3 regions of the Ancylobacter sp. FA202 genome follow, and region 2 is predicted to be linked to each of the others. Evidence: riboswitches for the same ligand, from Rfam matches in the RefSeq annotation. Region 2 holds a riboswitch; each other region holds the start of a gene.

Region 1 (5,478 bases), 1.2 Mb from region 2:
GAAGCGGGCGGCACGGAAACGGAAGGCGCCGTCGAACAGGTCCGGGTCGTCCTCCGGCGCTCCCCAGGCGGCCTCAACAGCGGCGACGGCCTCGGGCGGGAGAGCCGCGAGATGGGCGCGATAGGCGGCGAGGGAGAGAACACCGTCGTGCCGCGCAAAGCCCTCTCCCCGACGGGGAGAGGGTTGGGTGAGGGGGAGAACGGGCGCGGAGGGGAAAGCACCCCTCACCCCATCCCTCTCCCCGTCGGAGAGAGGGGGTGGCCCGCCCCTCACCGCCGCCACCAGCGCCTTCTCATCCGCCGGCACATCCTCCACCGCGTAGCCGGCGGTGCACAAATCCGCCAGCAGCGCGCGCACGCTCGCCGGCACGTCGAGCCCCACCGCCCAGCCGGTGCGGCCGGGGGCGCCGGCATAGTCCGGCATCAGCACGGTGATCCGGCGGTCGGCACGGGGAGTCTGTCGCAGCCGCACCAGCGCCGCGACCCGGTCGGCGATCTGCGCCACCCGGTCCGGCTCGGGAAGGTTCACCAGCGCGGCGAAGCCGGGCACGGCGGGGGTTTCCTGCGGCGCCTTGAAGGAGAGCGCCCCGGCCAGCACCCGCCCGTCGAGCTCGGGCAGCACCACATGCATGGCGAGATCGGCGCTGGTCAGCCCGCGCGCGCCCTCCGCCCACGCCGCGCGCTTCGTGGTGGCGACAATCGCCTGCAGCACCGGCACGCCAGGCGCGTCGAGCACCGTCGCCTCGCCGGGATCGGCGGCGGCGAAGGCGGTGAGCGTCAGGATCGCGGCCGGGTCCATGCCCGCCAGCGCCGCCTTCAGGAAGGCGATGGAGGTCGGCTCCTTCAGGCTGGCGACATAGATCGGCCGGGGGTCGAGCCCGCGCGCGCGAAGCGCCGCGCACAGCGCCTCCACCGGCGCGGTATCGCCCGCCAGCGCCATGGAGCGGTAGAAGATGATCGGGATGGCGGGGCGGGCAGCCTCCAAAAGTGAGAGGCCCTCATCCCCGGGCTTGACCCGGGGACCCAGCGTTTCCCCATCCGCACGCCACTGCGGCTGGGTGGCCGGGTCAAGCCCGGTCCTGAGGGCCTGTTGGTCCTCGAAAGCCCTCTTCCCGTCGGGGAGAGGGTTGGGTGAGGGGGACGCAGTGCCCCCCTCATAACCCCCCGCCAGCGGCAGGTTTTGCGGCGCCGGCGGGGAGGCCATCGCCCGTCCCGCATAGCCGGCGAGAACCCGCAGCAGCGCGGCCATATTCGCCGGCCCGCCGGCGCGGAAATAGCCGAGCAGCGTCGCGAGCTCGGCCTCCGCAAGGGTGGAGGCCTCGGCAAGGCGCGGGTCGTCGCGGTCCTCGCCCGGCAGCACGGCGAGCGTGAAGCCCCGCGCCCGCGCCTCGGCGCTGAGCCGGTCGACGCCATAGCGCCACCAGTCGAGCCCGCCGAGCAGCCGCACCACCACGATGCGGGCTCGGCTCCCCACCTTGTCGATCCACAGATCGACCGACATCGGGTGCCGGAGATCGCGCAGATTGGCCAGCCGCAGGCTGGGCAGCCCCGGTCCCGCCATTACCTCCTGTGCCATCACCTCCTGCGCCCGCGCCAGCGCGCCGAGGTCGCTGTCGGCAAAGGAGACGATCACCACCTCGCCGGGCGTCTGGCCGAGATCGACCGGCTCGACGAGGTCGTCGAGGCTGGAGGAGGTGGTGGTGAGGATGTGCATGGGGTGGCGCGTCTCCCGTCAGAATGCCGTCATCCCCGGGCCTGGCCCGGGGATCCACGACTTTGGAGCCGCAAGACGTGGATGGCCGGGACACGCCCGGCCATGACGCCTGTTCCGGTGGCCAAACCGCGCGCAACGAGCATCCTTCGAGGCCCGGACAAGGTCCGGGCACCTCAGGATGACGTGGTGCTGTGGGGCAGGTTCACTCACGCCGCCACGCTCTCCCCGGCGAGGATCGCTTCCACCTTCGCCCGGTCCAGCCCCTTCAGCCCGATGGCGACGAGGCGGCCGGTGCGCGCGCCCTCGCCCCAGGGCCGGTCGAAATGGTGCGCCACGCGCGGGCCCACCGCCTGCACCAGCAGCCGCATCGACTTGCCGGCGACGGGCAAGAACCCCTTCACCCGCAGCACATCCGCCTCCTCCGCCGCCCGCGCCACCCGGGCGGCAAACTCGGCCGGATCGGTGATTTCAGGCACTTCGACGACGAAGCTGTCGAAATCGTCATGGTCGTGGTCGAGTTCATTGTCGTGATGCGTCTTGCGGTTCTCGATGTCGTTCTCGGTGCCGATGCCGAGTCCCATCAGCAGCGCCGGGTCGATCCGCCCCTCGGTCACGCTCACCACACGCACGCCTTTGGGCAGCTCGGCGTCGAGCGCGGCGCGGGCCTTGGCCTGCCCGGCGGCGTCGATCAGGTCGGCCTTGGTGAGGAGGACAAGGTCGGCGCAGGCGATCTGGTCGTCGAACACTTCCTCGATCGGGTCGTCATGGTCGAGGCTGTCATCGGCCGCGCGCTGGGCGGCAAGCGCGTCGTGATCGTGCGCGACGCGGCCCGACGCCAGCGCCTCGCCATCCACCACCGCCACCACGCCGTCCACCGTCACCCGGCTCTTGATCGCCGGCCAGTGGAAGGCCTGCACAAGCGGCTTGGGGAGCGCGAGGCCGGAGGTCTCGATCAGGATGTGGTCGACCTTCGGCTCCAGGGCGAGGATGGCGTCGAGCGCCGGCACGAAATCATCCGCCACGGTGCAGCAGATGCAGCCATTGGCCAGCTCGACGATGTTTTCCTCCGGGCAGGATTCGACGCCGCAGCCCTTCAATATCTCGCCATCGATGCCGACATCGCCGAACTCGTTGACGATCACCGCGAGGCGCCGCCCCCCGGCATTCTCCAGCACATGGCGAATGAGGGTGGTCTTACCCGAGCCGAGGAAGCCGGTGACGATGGTGCAGGGAACACGATCAAGCGCGGCGGGGCGGGATTGGGTCGGCATGCGGCATCTCCACGAAGCTCAGGAATCGCGGGATGCGTCGGTCGCGGAAAGGAGCTTCCGCGCGAAGCCGCGCGCCTCAGCACGGCTCTGCCTGTCTGCCGGGCACCCCGCCGGCACGCACGACCGGACCACCGGCAGGTCTCCTGGCTCGCGGGTCGCTGCCTCGTCGCCGCCTTCCCGGAGAGGTCTCCAGTGGCTTCCGGCTGAGGCTCGCCGCTCACAGTTGCGGGGGCAGCCGCGGAATTGGGGGCCTGAAAGCGCCCCGCACCGCATTCCCTCTTCGTCCCTCCCTGGCGGGAGGAAACCGACGGTCGCGGCCACTTAAGGAGGCTTGGCCGGCAAAGTCAAACCGGACGGCGCCGGTTGCCCGGCGATGCGCCCCGGCTATAGTCCGCCGCTCGCCCGCAGCCGACGACAGGAGCCGACGACGATGACGCCTCGCTTTGCCCCGGCCCCCGCTCCATGGCGCTGACCCTCGTCCTCGGCGGCGCCCGCTCCGGCAAGAGCGCCTATGCCGAGGGCCTCATCTCAGGCTTTTCCCCGCCCTGGAGCTACATCGCCACCGCGCAGGCCTGGGACAGCGAGATGGAAGAGCGCATCGCCCTGCACCGCGCCCGGCGCGGCGCGGGCTGGCAGACGCTGGACGCCCCGCACGAGCTTGCCGACGCCTTGCGCACGTTGCCGCCCGGCCGGCCGGTGCTGGTGGACTGCCTCACCCTCTGGCTCAGCAACCGGATGCTGGCGGAGGCCGACCTCGCCAGCGAGTGCGCCGCGCTGGTCGAGGCGCTCGCCAGCCATGAGGGGCCGGTCTTCGTGGTGTCGAATGAGGTCGGGCTCGGCATCGTGCCCGACAACGCGCTGGCCCGCCGCTTCCGCGACGCGCAGGGCCGGCTCAACCAGGCGGTCGCCGCCCGTGCCGACAGCGTGATCTTCGTGGTCGCCGGCCTGCCGATGAAGGTGAAGTGATGACCGAGATATCTCCCGAGGAAGCCGCCCGCCACCGCGCCAAGATGGAAAAGCGCAAGGCGGTGCAGGACGCGGAAGTGGCGGAAAAATCCGTAGAGAAGGGCCTGCTCATCGTCCATACAGGCCCCGGCAAGGGAAAATCCACCGCCGCCTTCGGCCTCGCTCTGCGCACGCTCGGCCAGCCTGATGGGGCCAAGGTCGGCGTGGTCCAGTTCATCAAGGGCGCGTGGGATTCGGGCGAGCGCCGCGCGCTGGAAAGCTTCGGCCCGCGCGTGGAATGGCACTCCATGGGCGAGGGCTTCACCTGGGAGACGCAGGACCTCGCCCGCGACATCGCGGCCGCCCGCCGGGCCTGGGACAAGGTGCGGGAGATGATGGACGATCCCGCCATCGGCCTACTCATCCTCGACGAGCTGAACATCGCGCTGCGCTACGATTATCTGCCGCTGCCCGAGGTCGTCGCGGCGCTCAGCGCCCGCCGCGAAGGGCTGCACATCGTCGTCACCGGCCGCAACGCCAAGGCGGAGCTGATCGAGGCCGCCGATCTCGTCACCGAGATGGGCCTCGTCAAGCACCACTTCAAAGCCGGGGTGAAGGCGCAGAAGGGCATCGAGTTTTGATCCACCCGTCACAAGAAGCTGCAAGAATTTGCACGCGGCGATCTCGCAATTGTGCGGCGACATTCCTATCTGATACACAGCGCCGAGTGTTGCGGCGTCATGCTTTCATGGAGAAACGCTTCGATGCGTTCCACCCCTATCGCCTACCTGTTCTGGTGCTTCGGCCTGATCGGCGTGTGCGGCATCCAGCGTTTCTATACCGGCCGCTACTGGACGGGTGCGCTCTGGCTGCTGACCCTCGGCCTGCTTGGCATCGGCCAGATCATCGATCTGTTCCTCATTCCCGGCATGGTGCGCGAAGCCAATCTGGAGCGCCGCGTCGACTATCTGGAAGCCCGGCGCGGCTGATATCCCGCCGCATTGAAGTGTCCTGTGCGACCCTTCCTGTCCTCTCTCCATTGGGGAGAGGTGGCCCGCGCAGCGGGTCGGTGAGGGGGCTCCCGGTTGATCGGCCCACAGGCCCCTCACCCCATCCCTCTCCCCGACGGGGAGAGGGTGCATGACCGCCCCCCGTTCTCCCCTCGCCCTCATGTTCCAGGGCACCGGCTCGGATGTCGGCAAGTCGCTGATTGTCGCCGGCCTCGCCCGCGCCTTCACCCTGCGCGGGCTGAAGGTGCGTCCGTTCAAGCCGCAGAACATGTCGAACAACGCCGCCGTGACCGAAGACGGCGGCGAGATCGGCCGGGCGCAGGCGCTGCAGGCCCGCGCGGCGCGCGTGGCGCCGTCCGTCCACATGAACCCGGTGCTCTTGAAACCCCAGAGCGAGACGGGCGCGCAGGTCATCGTGCAGGGCCGGGCGCAGGGCACGGCGAAGGCGGCGGACTACCAGGCGCTGAAGCCCGCGCTGATGGCCGCCGTGCTCGACAGCTATGGCCGGCTGCAGGCGGAGGCCGACCTCGTGCTGGTGG
Region 2 (5,478 bases):
ACCCCTCTTTAGGCAAAGATGGGCGGTGAGACCAGTGTGGGGAGCTGTGGGAATGCCCTGCGCGCGGTGGCGTGCAGGGCATTGGAGCGGTTCAGAAAGAGACGGTCAGCCGGGCATTGAAGGAGCGGCCTGGGCCGGCCACGCCATAACCCCATGCCGGCGAGGTGCCCATCATCGAGGAGACCTGGTAGTTCACCAGATTGGCACCGCCAAGCGGCAGGTCGTACTCGGTATCGAACAGGTTCTCGATGCCGAGGTCGAGCTTGAACGGGCCCTGCTGGTAGCTGGTGCGCAGGTTGAACAACGCATAGGCGTCCGTCTCCAGCTCGTTATGCACCTCGCTCACCTCGGTCTTTGCGCCGACCAGTTGCACCTCGGCGGTGGTCGTCCAGTTGCCGAGGATGTGGTCGAGCGCCAGCGTCGCGTTAACAGGCATGATGTGGTATAAATTTACTCCATCGACCCGCTGCCCGCGCACGAAGTTCAGGTTGCCACGGAACACGCCTTTGCCATAGGTCGGGTTCTCCCAGAGGTCGAGCCGCCCGTCGATGTTCACGCCGTAGAGATAGGCGTCATAGTTGGCGAACTGTAGATACACGAAACCTTCGGTGGCCGTCACGTTGCCCGGCAGGTTGGCCAGACATCCCGGCAGGGCGCAGCGGCGCACGTCGATATAGTCCTCGACATAACTGGCATAGGGGGAAACCCGCACCTCCCACGCTTTGCGCACCGGGTCGCGCCAGGTGGCGGTCAGGCTCGCTGTATGGGCCTTTTCGGGCTCGAGGTCGATATTGCCGACATATCCATTGCCGTCGCCGAACCAGCCGATCATGTTCATCGCCATGGCGTTAGTCGACCAGGAATAGCGCTCATAGAGATTGGGCGAGCGTGTCTTGCGGGCGAGGCCTATATCTAGCTGCCGCGCCTCATCCGGTTGGTAGCGCAGGATCGCCGAGCCATCGATGTTGATATCGGTGCGGGCGTGGTCCAGCGCATTAAAGGCGGCGGCATTGGCACCGTACATCATCTCGTTGTAGCCCTGCACGTCGCCGGTGTTCATCCACACCACGTCGCTGCGCGCGCCGAGAATGGCGGTCCATTGCTGCGAAAGCGCCCGCTCCCACTCCGCGAACACGCCGACGCGCAGGCGTTGGCCGTCATTGATGTTCCAGAACGTGTCCGGTCCCATCATCATCGAGCCCTCGACCGGGGGCCACCAGTCATCGAGCTGGTTATAATATACCTCGTTGCCGATCCGCACGATGTCGCGGTCGGTCGGTTCGAGCGTGCCGGCGACGCGATAGCCCATGTCGCTGGCCTGTGTATCCATCGGCATGTCGCCGGTCTTATCAGGCGCGATAAAGCCCATCGTGTGGCGCACATTGTTGTAGAAGGCGTTAGCTTCCAGCTGGCCCCACTCGAAGCTCTTCTCAAGAGCACCGTTGACGAAGAAGCTCTTATTGTCGACCATGTCCATGTACTGGTTGACATAGCCTTGGTAGGGAATGAACTGCCCGCCGAGCTGGAAGTTCACGAGGCCGTCGTCCAGCTTGCGCGACAGGCTTAACGCGTGGTTCTGGGTCTCGTACATCGTCGACTTGATCGTCGTTCCATTGCCCGACTTGTAATCGTCGGCCTGCACCCAGCCGCCGGTATAGTTGATGCTTCCGACATCATTGGCCGCATTCAGGCTCACGTCGACACCGACGACATTGCCGTTGCTTCGGTAATAGCCCGACACGCTGCCGGAGAAGACCACTTCCGGCGTTTCGGCGAAGGTCGGCGGCGCGACGGTCACGTCGATGCGTGCACCCGTATAGTCGCCGCCGAGGCTCACCGGGGCGGTGCCAGAATAGACCTTGACCTGTCCGATCATCGCCGGGTTCACATAGGACAGCGGCGGGTTCATCATGTTCGGGCAGGCCGGGCCGAACAGCATGCCGTCGATCGAGACTTGCACCTGGTCGGCGCTCATGCCGTTGACCGCCGGCAGGCTCGACACCCCGCCGGCACCCCAGGAAGCCCCGCCCGGCACACGGTCGATCAGCGAGGCCGAATCGCTGGTCCACAGCGTGGCGTTATTGGCCTCGAGGACGGAGATGGTGCCCGTGTCGGCGGGCACGAAGCCCTCATACGTAATGTCAAGCGCCGCGGCCGAGGCGCCACCGTCCGCCGGGCCGACGACAGTGACGGTGGGCAATTGCTGGACGTCCCTCATATCGGATGCTGCGTCCTGCGCGTGCGCCGTCGCGAACAGCGCGGGGACGCAGAGCAGCGCCAGGACAGGGCCGGCCAGCGCCGTCGACCGGCACAGCAGGGAGCGGCAGGGAGAACGCCTTGATGGCGTGCGAAAAGACAGGATCGAGGACTGCATGGCGTTTCCATCGGTCTGCGGAACACACCTGCGGATAGGCGCGCCAGACGGCGCACCCTTGGGTGGTCCCGGTTTGTCAAAAGAAGGCGCTGCGCGAGGCGGCGCCGTTGTCAGACGAGGAAAAGCACCAGCGGCGGCCCGCGCGGATGATGCGCGTCGCGGGACGGCAAGATCGGGCGCCGGCAGGGGACGGAGACAGGCCAGTCGACGAGAGAAGCGGGACGCCGGACAACCGACTCGGCGACCAGGACCGGAGGCAGGGCAAGATCGACCCGCAAAGTGCAGAGCGGGCAATGGGCGACGGCGTGCCCTTCCTCGCCCTCATCCGACGGCGCAGCCGCTGAGGGCCCGCTCATGCAGAGGAAGCTGGCTTGTGACCCCAGTGGATCGGCGGCGACACGGGCCGCAAAAACACTGGCCAGCAGCAGCTGCAGGACGAGCGCATACGCCACCGTCAGCGCGACGGCGCGCACTCCCAGCCAGCTGCTTCCTGAACGCCCAGCCATCCCGAATCCCCGAGGCGATCATCGCATCGGCAGCGGCGTTCGCACAGGGTTAACAGTCACTTGAGCGGTGACTTGGACAATTTGTCCACGTAGGCGGGCAGCATCAATACAGACGATGTTCAGCAGGGAAACGGGAGGCGCAAGGCGCCTCCCGGCCCGCAAATGTCACGCCGCGTCGTAGAGCCGGCGCTCGAAAAGCGGCGTCCCGCGCAGCCCGCTGAGCGCCTTGGCGGCGGCCAGAACGGCAAGGTCGACCAGAGGTTCCACAATGATTACAAGCATGTAGGCGGCGCCGAAGGAGGCGATCGACGAAGCGTTCTCTACCGTGAATCCGTGGCCGTAGAGGGCCCAGAACGCCACCCAGACCACGATTCCGGCCTGGTAGGTGGTCGAAAGTGCCAGCGCCTGACGGTATTTGATCTCCACATAGGGCGTGTTCGGTGCGACCAGTCGGGTGGACAGTGAGGCCAGTGCGAACAACGGCACCAGCAGGGTGGTGACGTTCATGCCATATTGCGGCAGGTCCAACGGCGCGAAGAAAATCCCCTGCAGGGCGAGGCCGGCGGCAAGGCCGATGGCCGCCGGGGCCACGCCGAAAATGAGAAACAGCGTCGAGCCGAGGATGAGGTGCACCTCCGACACGCCGACCGGATGATGCGGCAGCACCTCGAAGAAGCAGAAGACGAGCGCCGTGGTGAAAAGGCTGCGGAGGATGAGCGAGACGACGCCGCGCTCGGCCACGGCGTCGGCCACGAGCTTGAGCGTGTAAGCGCCGGCGCCGGCCGCCGTCACATAGCTGAGCCAGATCTTTCCTTCGGCCACCAGGCCGGGTTCGATATGCATGATGTTCTCCTGCGCCGTCTCACCCGACGGCACGTGTTGGATGGATCATCCATGGCCGGTCTCCTGACTTGCGGGTCACGGCATGCCTTCCGCCTTCCCGGTCCTCGCCCGAAGGGGCTTGGGTCCAGTGGCACGTTGGAAGGCCGCTCGCCGCTTACAGTCGCGGGGGCGGTCGGGGCTTCGGGCAAAGGACCTCGCGGTCCGTGCGCCCTACCCCGTTCCCGTTTCATCCGGAAAGGTTTCCCCATCCGGACACCATGGTGAATCGATGGGTGCATCGACACCCCGCATAAAACAGCGCGCCCTCACCGCGCGCAAGCGGCGCTTTTCGCCGGCGTCGTGCTGCGCCGCGCCGGCCGGGCCACCCGCGCCGTGCGCCCCTTGGCGGCGTAGAGGGCCTCCACCTTGCGTTCACCCACGGCAATGCGGCGCAGTGCGGCGATGTCCTGGAGGATCAACCGCCCTTCTCTCGCGAACGCGATCACCCCCTCTTCGCGCAGGCGGCTCATGCAGCGGCTCACCGTCTCCAGCGTCAGGCCGAGCCAGTCGGCGAGGTCGCCACGGCTGAGATGCAGCGGGAAGCTCAGACCCGGCGCGTGTTCTTCCCACGCCTCGGCGAACTGCGCGGCTAGATCGAGCAGCGCCGCCGCCACCCGCTCGCCGGCGCTCTGCCGGCCCAGCCGGGTGACATGGCCGAGCGCCCGGGTGAGCAGCACCTCCTGGTTCTGCGCCAACAGGCTCCTGCGCCCGGCCGGCGCTTCGTCGACCGGCTCCAGCTGCGTCGGTGCCAGCGCCACCGCCAGGCCATCGAGGCGGGCGAGCATCGCACCATCAAAGAGCCGACCCGGCCCAAGAATGTCGAGGATCTGCCGACGCTCGGCGTCCAGCCGGCGGGTGAGCGCCAGGCAGCCGGCGCGGACCCGGTAGAGCGGGGCCGCGTCGAGGTCCAGACCGGGCAAGGCCAGCATCGTGCCGGGCGCCACAGCCCATGCGGGGACAGTTCGGGAAGCTCTTTCGAGCCCGGGGATCAGCACGTCGAGAGGGAGCACCGACGGCTGGCCGACGGGAAGGGGGCTGACAAACATCGCAACGATCCGGCACCGGCGCCGGAAGCCCTCAAGCGGGCCGTGCCGGCTGCATCACACCAAAGGCAGGCGCAGGCCTGCCGCGAACAGGGCGGCGAAGGCGGGTGTCGGCGGCGCGCGCGAGGAGATGCGGTAGAGCGGCGGGGTCATCGCCACAAGGCGCTCGGGCGGCGGCACACGAACCAGAAGGCGGTACTCGGCGCGGCGATACAGATCGCCCGTCGGCCCGGACAGGCCGATGACCGCGCTGAGACGGCAGGCGTCGCAGCCGGGGCGATGCGCCGCCGGGTGCGGGTTGCCGTCGCCCTCCGCCCCGGTGAGGCAGAGATCGGGCACCGTGCCATCAGGCAGCGTGTATTGCGAAAGGTCGATCCCCGTCCCGCTTGGGCGTGCCGCCGGCGAATGATGCGCGGCGAGCGCGAACAGCAGGGCGAGGGCGCACAGAATCCGCAGCCCGACGCCCCCGCCTCGGGAGACGGTCCAGCGTCGGTCGGCGGGTCCGATGCGGGAGAACAGCTGCGCCATGGGGAGCGATGCTAGCATGCCGCTCGTCGCGCGATAGTGGACAAGACGTCCGATCGCCCGCCTCGCGCGCTCCGTCAGGTGAGGCACAGCGCCTCCCACGCCGCCTCCGGCAGCAGGGCGCTGGCGGTCGCGACCAGAAGCAGCG
Region 3 (5,478 bases), on a different contig from region 2:
TGCGCGCAGCTCGGGCTCGCGCCCGTCTTCGCCGAGGCGGAGAACCCGTTCCCATGGATCAGCGAGGCGATGGACCTGAAGAAGGAGAAGAACTTCTTCGAGACCCGCGTGATCGAATACCAGAATGGCGGCGCGCTGGCCTGGGATTGAACATGGAATGATGCCGGCGCATTCGCCCGCGCCGGCATCACAAGGTCAGGGCGCCAGTGCGACCGGCCGGTGCGCCTCGTCGACCGCCACCATCACGAACGCGCCGGTGCCGCAGGAGTGGCGCTCGCCGGTGCCGAGGTCCTCCGCCCAGAGCTCCGTCTCGACGGTCATCGAGCTGCGCCCTTCGCGTGCCAGCCGCGCCTCCACCTCGATGATCGCGCCGGGCCTGATCTCGCGTGCGAATTCGACCGCCGGAGCCGCAGCCATGACCACGGCGCGGCGCGAGTGCCGCGTTGCCACCACAAATGCCGCCTTGGCCATGAAGGCGAGCGCGCTGCCGCCATAGAGGCTGCCATAATGGCTGGTCTCGCCCGGCATGACGAGATCGGCCATGCGCAGCACACCCGGTTCCTCCGGCGTATGGGCCGGCGGCGGCGGCATGGCGGCGGGCATCTCGACCGCCACCATGTTGAACACCCCCACCGTGCAACGTCGCCGCGCGGCGGCGAGCGGTGCTTCGGCCACCATCTCGACCTCGACACCGACCGAACGGCGGCCGACGCGGATGACCCGTCCGGTCAGTTCGACGATGTCGCCAAGCTGTGCGGGTGCCGCGAAGTCGATCCGCTCGCAGGACGCCGTGACGAAGTCGGCTCGTGCGTGCCGGGCCGCCGCGATGAAGGCGACCCGGTCCATGAGGGCGAGACCGGCACCCCCGAAGAGGGTGCCGTGATGGTTGGTGGCGCCGGGAAAGACGATGTCGATCAGGCGCGTCGTCCCCGCAGCCGCGGTCCCGCTCATTCGGCGGCCCTCGCCAGACCGGCGCGCAGCCGCCGCGCCGCCGCCACCATGTTGATGAGCGCCGGACGCACCTCGTCCCATTTGCGGGTCTTCAAGCCGCAATCGGGATTGACCCATATCTGCTCCGGCGCCAGCCGCTGCTTCGCGTGCTCCAGCAGTTCCACCATTTCCTCGATCGGAGGCACGCGCGGCGAGTGGATGTCGTAGACGCCCGGCCCGATCTCGTTGGGGTAGCGGTAGTCGACGAAGGCATCGAGCAGCTCCATCTTCGAGCGCGAGGTCTCGATGGAGATCACGTCGGCATCCATGGCCGCGATGGCGGCGATGATGTCGTTGAACTCCGAATAGCACATATGGGTGTGGATCTGCGTCTCGTCCCGCACGCCCGAGGCGCAGAGGCGGAAGCTCTCCACCGCCCAGTCGAGATAGGCGTCCCACTCGGCGCGGCGCAGCGGCAGGCCCTCGCGGATCGCCGCCTCGTCGATCTGGATCATCGCCGCGCCAGCGGCTTCGAGATCCTGCACCTCGTCGCGTATGGCGAGGGCGATCTGCCGGCAGGCGAGGCTGCGGGGCACGTCGTCGCGCACGAAGGACCAGTTGAGGATGGTCACCGGGCCGGTCAGCATGCCCTTCATCGGCCAGCCGGTGCAGCCCTGCGCAAAGCGCCACCAGTCGACCGTCATCGGCGCGGGCCGCGAGACATCGCCGAACAGGATGGGCGGGCGGACATAGCGCGAACCATAGCTCTGCACCCAGCCATGCTTGGTGAAGGCGAAGCCGGAGAGCTGCTCGCCAAAATACTGCACCATGTCGTTGCGCTCGAACTCACCATGCACGAGCACATCGAGCCCGATCTCCTCCTGCCAGCGAATGGTGCGGGCGGTCTCCTCCTTAAGGAAGGCCTGATACGCGGCGTCGCTCAGTTCGCCCTTGCCGTGGGCGGCGCGGGCCTTGCGCACGTCGGGCGTCTGCGGGAAGGAGCCGATGGTCGTTGTGGGGTAGGGCGGCAGGCCGAGACGGGCACGCTGCCGTTCGGCGCGGTGGGCGAACGGGCTGGCACGGCGCGCATCCGCCGGTGTGACCGCCGAAAGGCGGGCGGCGACGGCGGCATCGTGCACCTTGGCGGACGTTGCGCGGGCCTCGGCGGCCCTGGCCGAAGCGGCGAGCTTGCCGAGCACCACCTCGCGCCCGCCGGCAAGGGCGGTACCCAGCGTGACGAGTTCGTCCATCTTCTGCACGGCGAAGGCGAGCCAGCTCTTCACGTCAGGATCAAGGCCGGTCTCCTGTTCGAGGTCGATCGGCACATGCAGCAACGAGCAGGACGGGGCAATCTCGACATGGTCGGTGCCGCGCCTGCGCACGAAGGGTTCGAGCGTGTCGAGCAGGCCAGGCAGATTGGTGCGCCAGACATTGCGCCCGTCAATGACGCCGAGCGACAGCACGAGCCCCGCCCGCGCCCTGTCCGCCACCTCGCGCAGTTGCCCGGCGCCTCGCACCAGATCGAGATGCAGCCCGGCGATCGGCAGGGAAAGCGCGGTGTCGAGATTGTCGCCCAGCCGGCCGAAATAGCTGGTCAGCATGATCTTCAGCCGGGGCAGTGCATGGGCAAAGAAGCCATATGCCTCGCGCAGCGCGACGCGGGCGGCGTCATTGAGGTCTGTGACGAGGCAGGGCTCGTCGATCTGCACCCAGTCCGCTCCCGAGGCGGAGAGCCGGCGCAGCACCTCGACATAGACCGGGAGCAGCTCGCCGAGCAGGCTGAGCGGGTCGAGTCCCTCGTCCTTCGCCTTGCCGAGCTTGAGGAAGCTGACCGGGCCAAGCAGCACCGGCCGCGTCTCATAGCCCAGCGCCTTGGCCTCGCGGTACTCGTCCATCGGCTTGGTGGAGGTGAGCGAGAAGCGCTGCCCCGGAGAGAATTCCGGCACCATGTAGTGATAATTGGTGTCGAACCATTTGGTCATCTCAAGCGCCGGAACGCCGCTGCCATGCGGGTGCGCGTGGCCATGCGCGCACGTCGTCTCCGCGCTCTGACTGCCGCGCGCCATGGCGAAATAGGTGTCGAGCGGCACCGGCCCGCCGGTCCAGCCATAGGCGGGCGGGATCGCCCCCACCATCACCGCCGTGTCGAGCACATGGTCGTAGAGCGAGAAATCGTTGGAGGGGATGTTGGTGACGCCCAGCGCCTTCTGCCGGGCCCAGTTGGCGGCTCGCAGCCGCGCGGCGGTTTCGAGCAGCGCGGCGGAATCGCTCTTGCCGGCCCAGTAGGTCTCAAGCGCGCTCTTGAGTTCGCGGCGCGGGCCGATGCGCGGCGTGCCCAGGGTGGAAACCGGCACCGTGCCGGCGGAATAAGGGAAGTTCATTCGGCTAACCCCAATCAGGATTGGGGGCAAAGGCCGAGCGGACGCGAGGCGCTGCCACGGGTGCAAGGCACCGGCGGCCGCGCGAACGCACCACCGGGACACCCCGCCCAGGGACGATTATGGTGTCAGGGCAGGTCTCCTGGCTCGCGGGTCGCCGCCTCTCGTCCGGCCTTCCCGAAGCTTGCGCTTCAGTGACGCTGAATGGACGACAGGCTCGCCGCTTACAGTTGCGGGGGCAGCGCCGGCCTCGCCTTGAGGCTCACCGGCTTCCCTCTTAGCTGCGACGCAAGCGACGCCGCAGACCCATGACTGCGCCACGATGAGGGCGCCAGCGACGATTGTCAATCGCGACATAAAGACATCTTTATGTCGGCATATGATCTGGGCTGCTTCGATTGTTGTCGATAGCGCCCCTTTCAACCAGCTTACGAACCCTTGGCGCGGCAGAGTCCGTTGTCGGCGGCTTGTTCCGAGTCCGCAATTGGCACACTCATGACCTCCAGAGCGGTAAGCGGAATCGTCTGCTTTCAGGAACCCGATAATCAGATCTCTACGTCCGACATCGGGGCGCAAAGCTGACCTCGCTGAAAGGCGGCGGGGGCAGGTATGGGGCAGCGCGCATCATGGGGCTATAGTGAACACATCGTTCTCTTCTTGGTCGCTCGCGGCCCGCCACCTACGCCCGGGCATCCTACGCTACGCCATGAAGTCAGATCGCCGCCGGCGGCCGATCACGGGGCAGGCGTCCTAGACCGCGACGTGGTGCTTTCAGCTTCTGCCATCTCAGGCCGCGTCAGTGTCCCGTTTACGCCTTGCCAATCGTCTTGCCAGTAGAAGGGCGGCAGCGAGGCGCGCGGAATGCAGCGGCAGTTGATCGGGGAACCAGCGCATCCTCTCGGCGCGGCGACGGCAGTTGAGTCAGCCGTGTGGCCGGGGCTGCGGATCGAACTCGGGCCTTGGGAACCGGGGTGGCTGACGGCGCAGGAGTTCTTTACCTCTGCCGCCGCGATTGACGACTTCCTCGCGCATGAGCGGGCGCTTTATCCGGGAGCCGATCTGAAAAGCAGCGCCGCGTTCATGATGCGGGACTACCTCTCCATCTTCTCGCTGGCGACCGTTCCGCTGTTCCTTGGTCACGGCCTCGTGCCAGATCTTGCGCCCGCACGCGTCGCGCTGTGGTTCCACGACGTCGTGCATGAGCAGGACGGCCGGACATATGCGGTCCGCCGGGCACATGTGCGCTATCTCTCGCAGGCCTATGCGACGGATCAGCTTGACGCTGCTTGTCATGCGGACGCACAGGCCGTCGCCGACAGGTCTGTCCTGTGCGAGCAGTTTCGCGCGGGGCTGGAAGATCACGTGCAACCGCTCGTCGTCGCCCTCAAGGCCCGAACGGGGCTCGCCTCCGGTGCGCTCTGGCGGCTGGCGGGGGATGCCATCGCCGGACGTTTTCTCGACGTGGGAAAAAAACTGGGCCGGCTTGAGGAGGCCAAGGCCACCGCGCTGTTGATCCTGAAGCAGCCGGGTTCGCCTCTCGCCAACCGTCAGCTGCATTTCTTCGACATCGAGCTGAACGGCGACGCCGGGTGCCCTCTGGGCGTGTGGACCTTCCGCGCCCGCGGCGGTTGCTGCCGCTACTACACGCTTGAGGGCGGCACCGTCTGCACAACCTGTGTGCTCAAGCCCGCGAACGAGCGCGACGCCGAGATGCGCGCGGCGATCCGGCGCCACCTCGGCCTCGACGAGACGGCCTCCGGCTAAGGAGCACGCGTCGTCGCGGTACTGCTCCAAGAATTTTTGCCCCTGCGAGTCCCAGATCCCCCGCATGGATCGTCACTCCAGCAAGCGGCCGGGGGAAGGCCGATAGAAGCAACGGGCAGCGGCGCCTTGAACGCCGCGTGGACGGGGATTTCGATGACCGCAGGGGCACACGCATTCATGGGCGCGCGGGCGCGCCGCCTTTTCCGGCTTGCGCTTCTGGCGAGCACGATCCTCGCCTTCGGCATGGACGCCGCCACGGCGCAAAGCGCCGCGCCCGCGCGCACCAACCAGCAGGCGATCGCCATTCCGCCGGGCACGCTGACCGCCGGGCTGAACCGGCTCGCGGCGCAATCGGGCATCGAGATCCTGTTCGACGCCGCGCTGACCAGCGGCCGCCTGACCCAGG

What was found. Region 2 has a riboswitch for cobalamin ahead of A3M1_RS0107130 (energy-coupling factor ABC transporter permease). Riboswitches for the same ligand answer to the same signal wherever they lie in the genome.
Region 1: linked by a shared signal. The riboswitch ahead of cobW (cobalamin biosynthesis protein CobW) and the one ahead of A3M1_RS0107130 (energy-coupling factor ABC transporter permease) in region 2 are both predicted to bind cobalamin.
Region 3: linked by a shared signal. The riboswitch ahead of metE (5-methyltetrahydropteroyltriglutamate--homocysteine S-methyltransferase) and the one ahead of A3M1_RS0107130 (energy-coupling factor ABC transporter permease) in region 2 are both predicted to bind cobalamin.

The regions. Positions count from the first base shown of each region.
Region 1 is NZ_KB904818.1:403,569-409,046, forward strand. It holds gene cobN (cobaltochelatase subunit CobN) at 1-1,713, opposite strand, end outside; gene cobW (cobalamin biosynthesis protein CobW) at 1,920-2,984, opposite strand; cobalamin riboswitch at 3,100-3,308, opposite strand; gene cobU (bifunctional adenosylcobinamide kinase/adenosylcobinamide-phosphate guanylyltransferase) at 3,447-3,950, shown strand; gene cobO (cob(I)yrinic acid a,c-diamide adenosyltransferase) at 3,950-4,570, shown strand; gene A3M1_RS0101835 (NINE protein) at 4,694-4,918, shown strand; gene A3M1_RS0101840 (cobyric acid synthase) at 5,070-5,478, shown strand, end outside.
Region 2 is NZ_KB904818.1:1,567,016-1,572,493, forward strand. It holds gene A3M1_RS0107120 (TonB-dependent receptor) at 92-2,374, opposite strand; gene A3M1_RS26420 (DUF2946 family protein) at 2,485-2,880, opposite strand; gene A3M1_RS0107130 (energy-coupling factor ABC transporter permease) at 3,046-3,723, opposite strand; cobalamin riboswitch at 3,759-3,998, opposite strand; gene A3M1_RS0107135 (Crp/Fnr family transcriptional regulator) at 4,029-4,808, opposite strand; gene A3M1_RS0107140 (hypothetical protein) at 4,863-5,351, opposite strand; gene A3M1_RS0107145 (sulfite exporter TauE/SafE family protein) at 5,408-5,478, opposite strand, start outside.
Region 3 is NZ_KB904820.1:90,963-96,440, reverse strand. It holds partial or broken gene A3M1_RS25475 (ribonucleotide-diphosphate reductase subunit beta) at 1-150, shown strand, start outside; gene A3M1_RS0124745 (acyl-CoA thioesterase) at 196-951, opposite strand; gene metE (5-methyltetrahydropteroyltriglutamate--homocysteine S-methyltransferase) at 948-3,311, opposite strand; cobalamin riboswitch at 3,423-3,634, opposite strand; gene A3M1_RS25470 (ferric iron reductase) at 4,170-5,072, shown strand; gene A3M1_RS0124730 (TonB-dependent receptor) at 5,226-5,478, shown strand, end outside.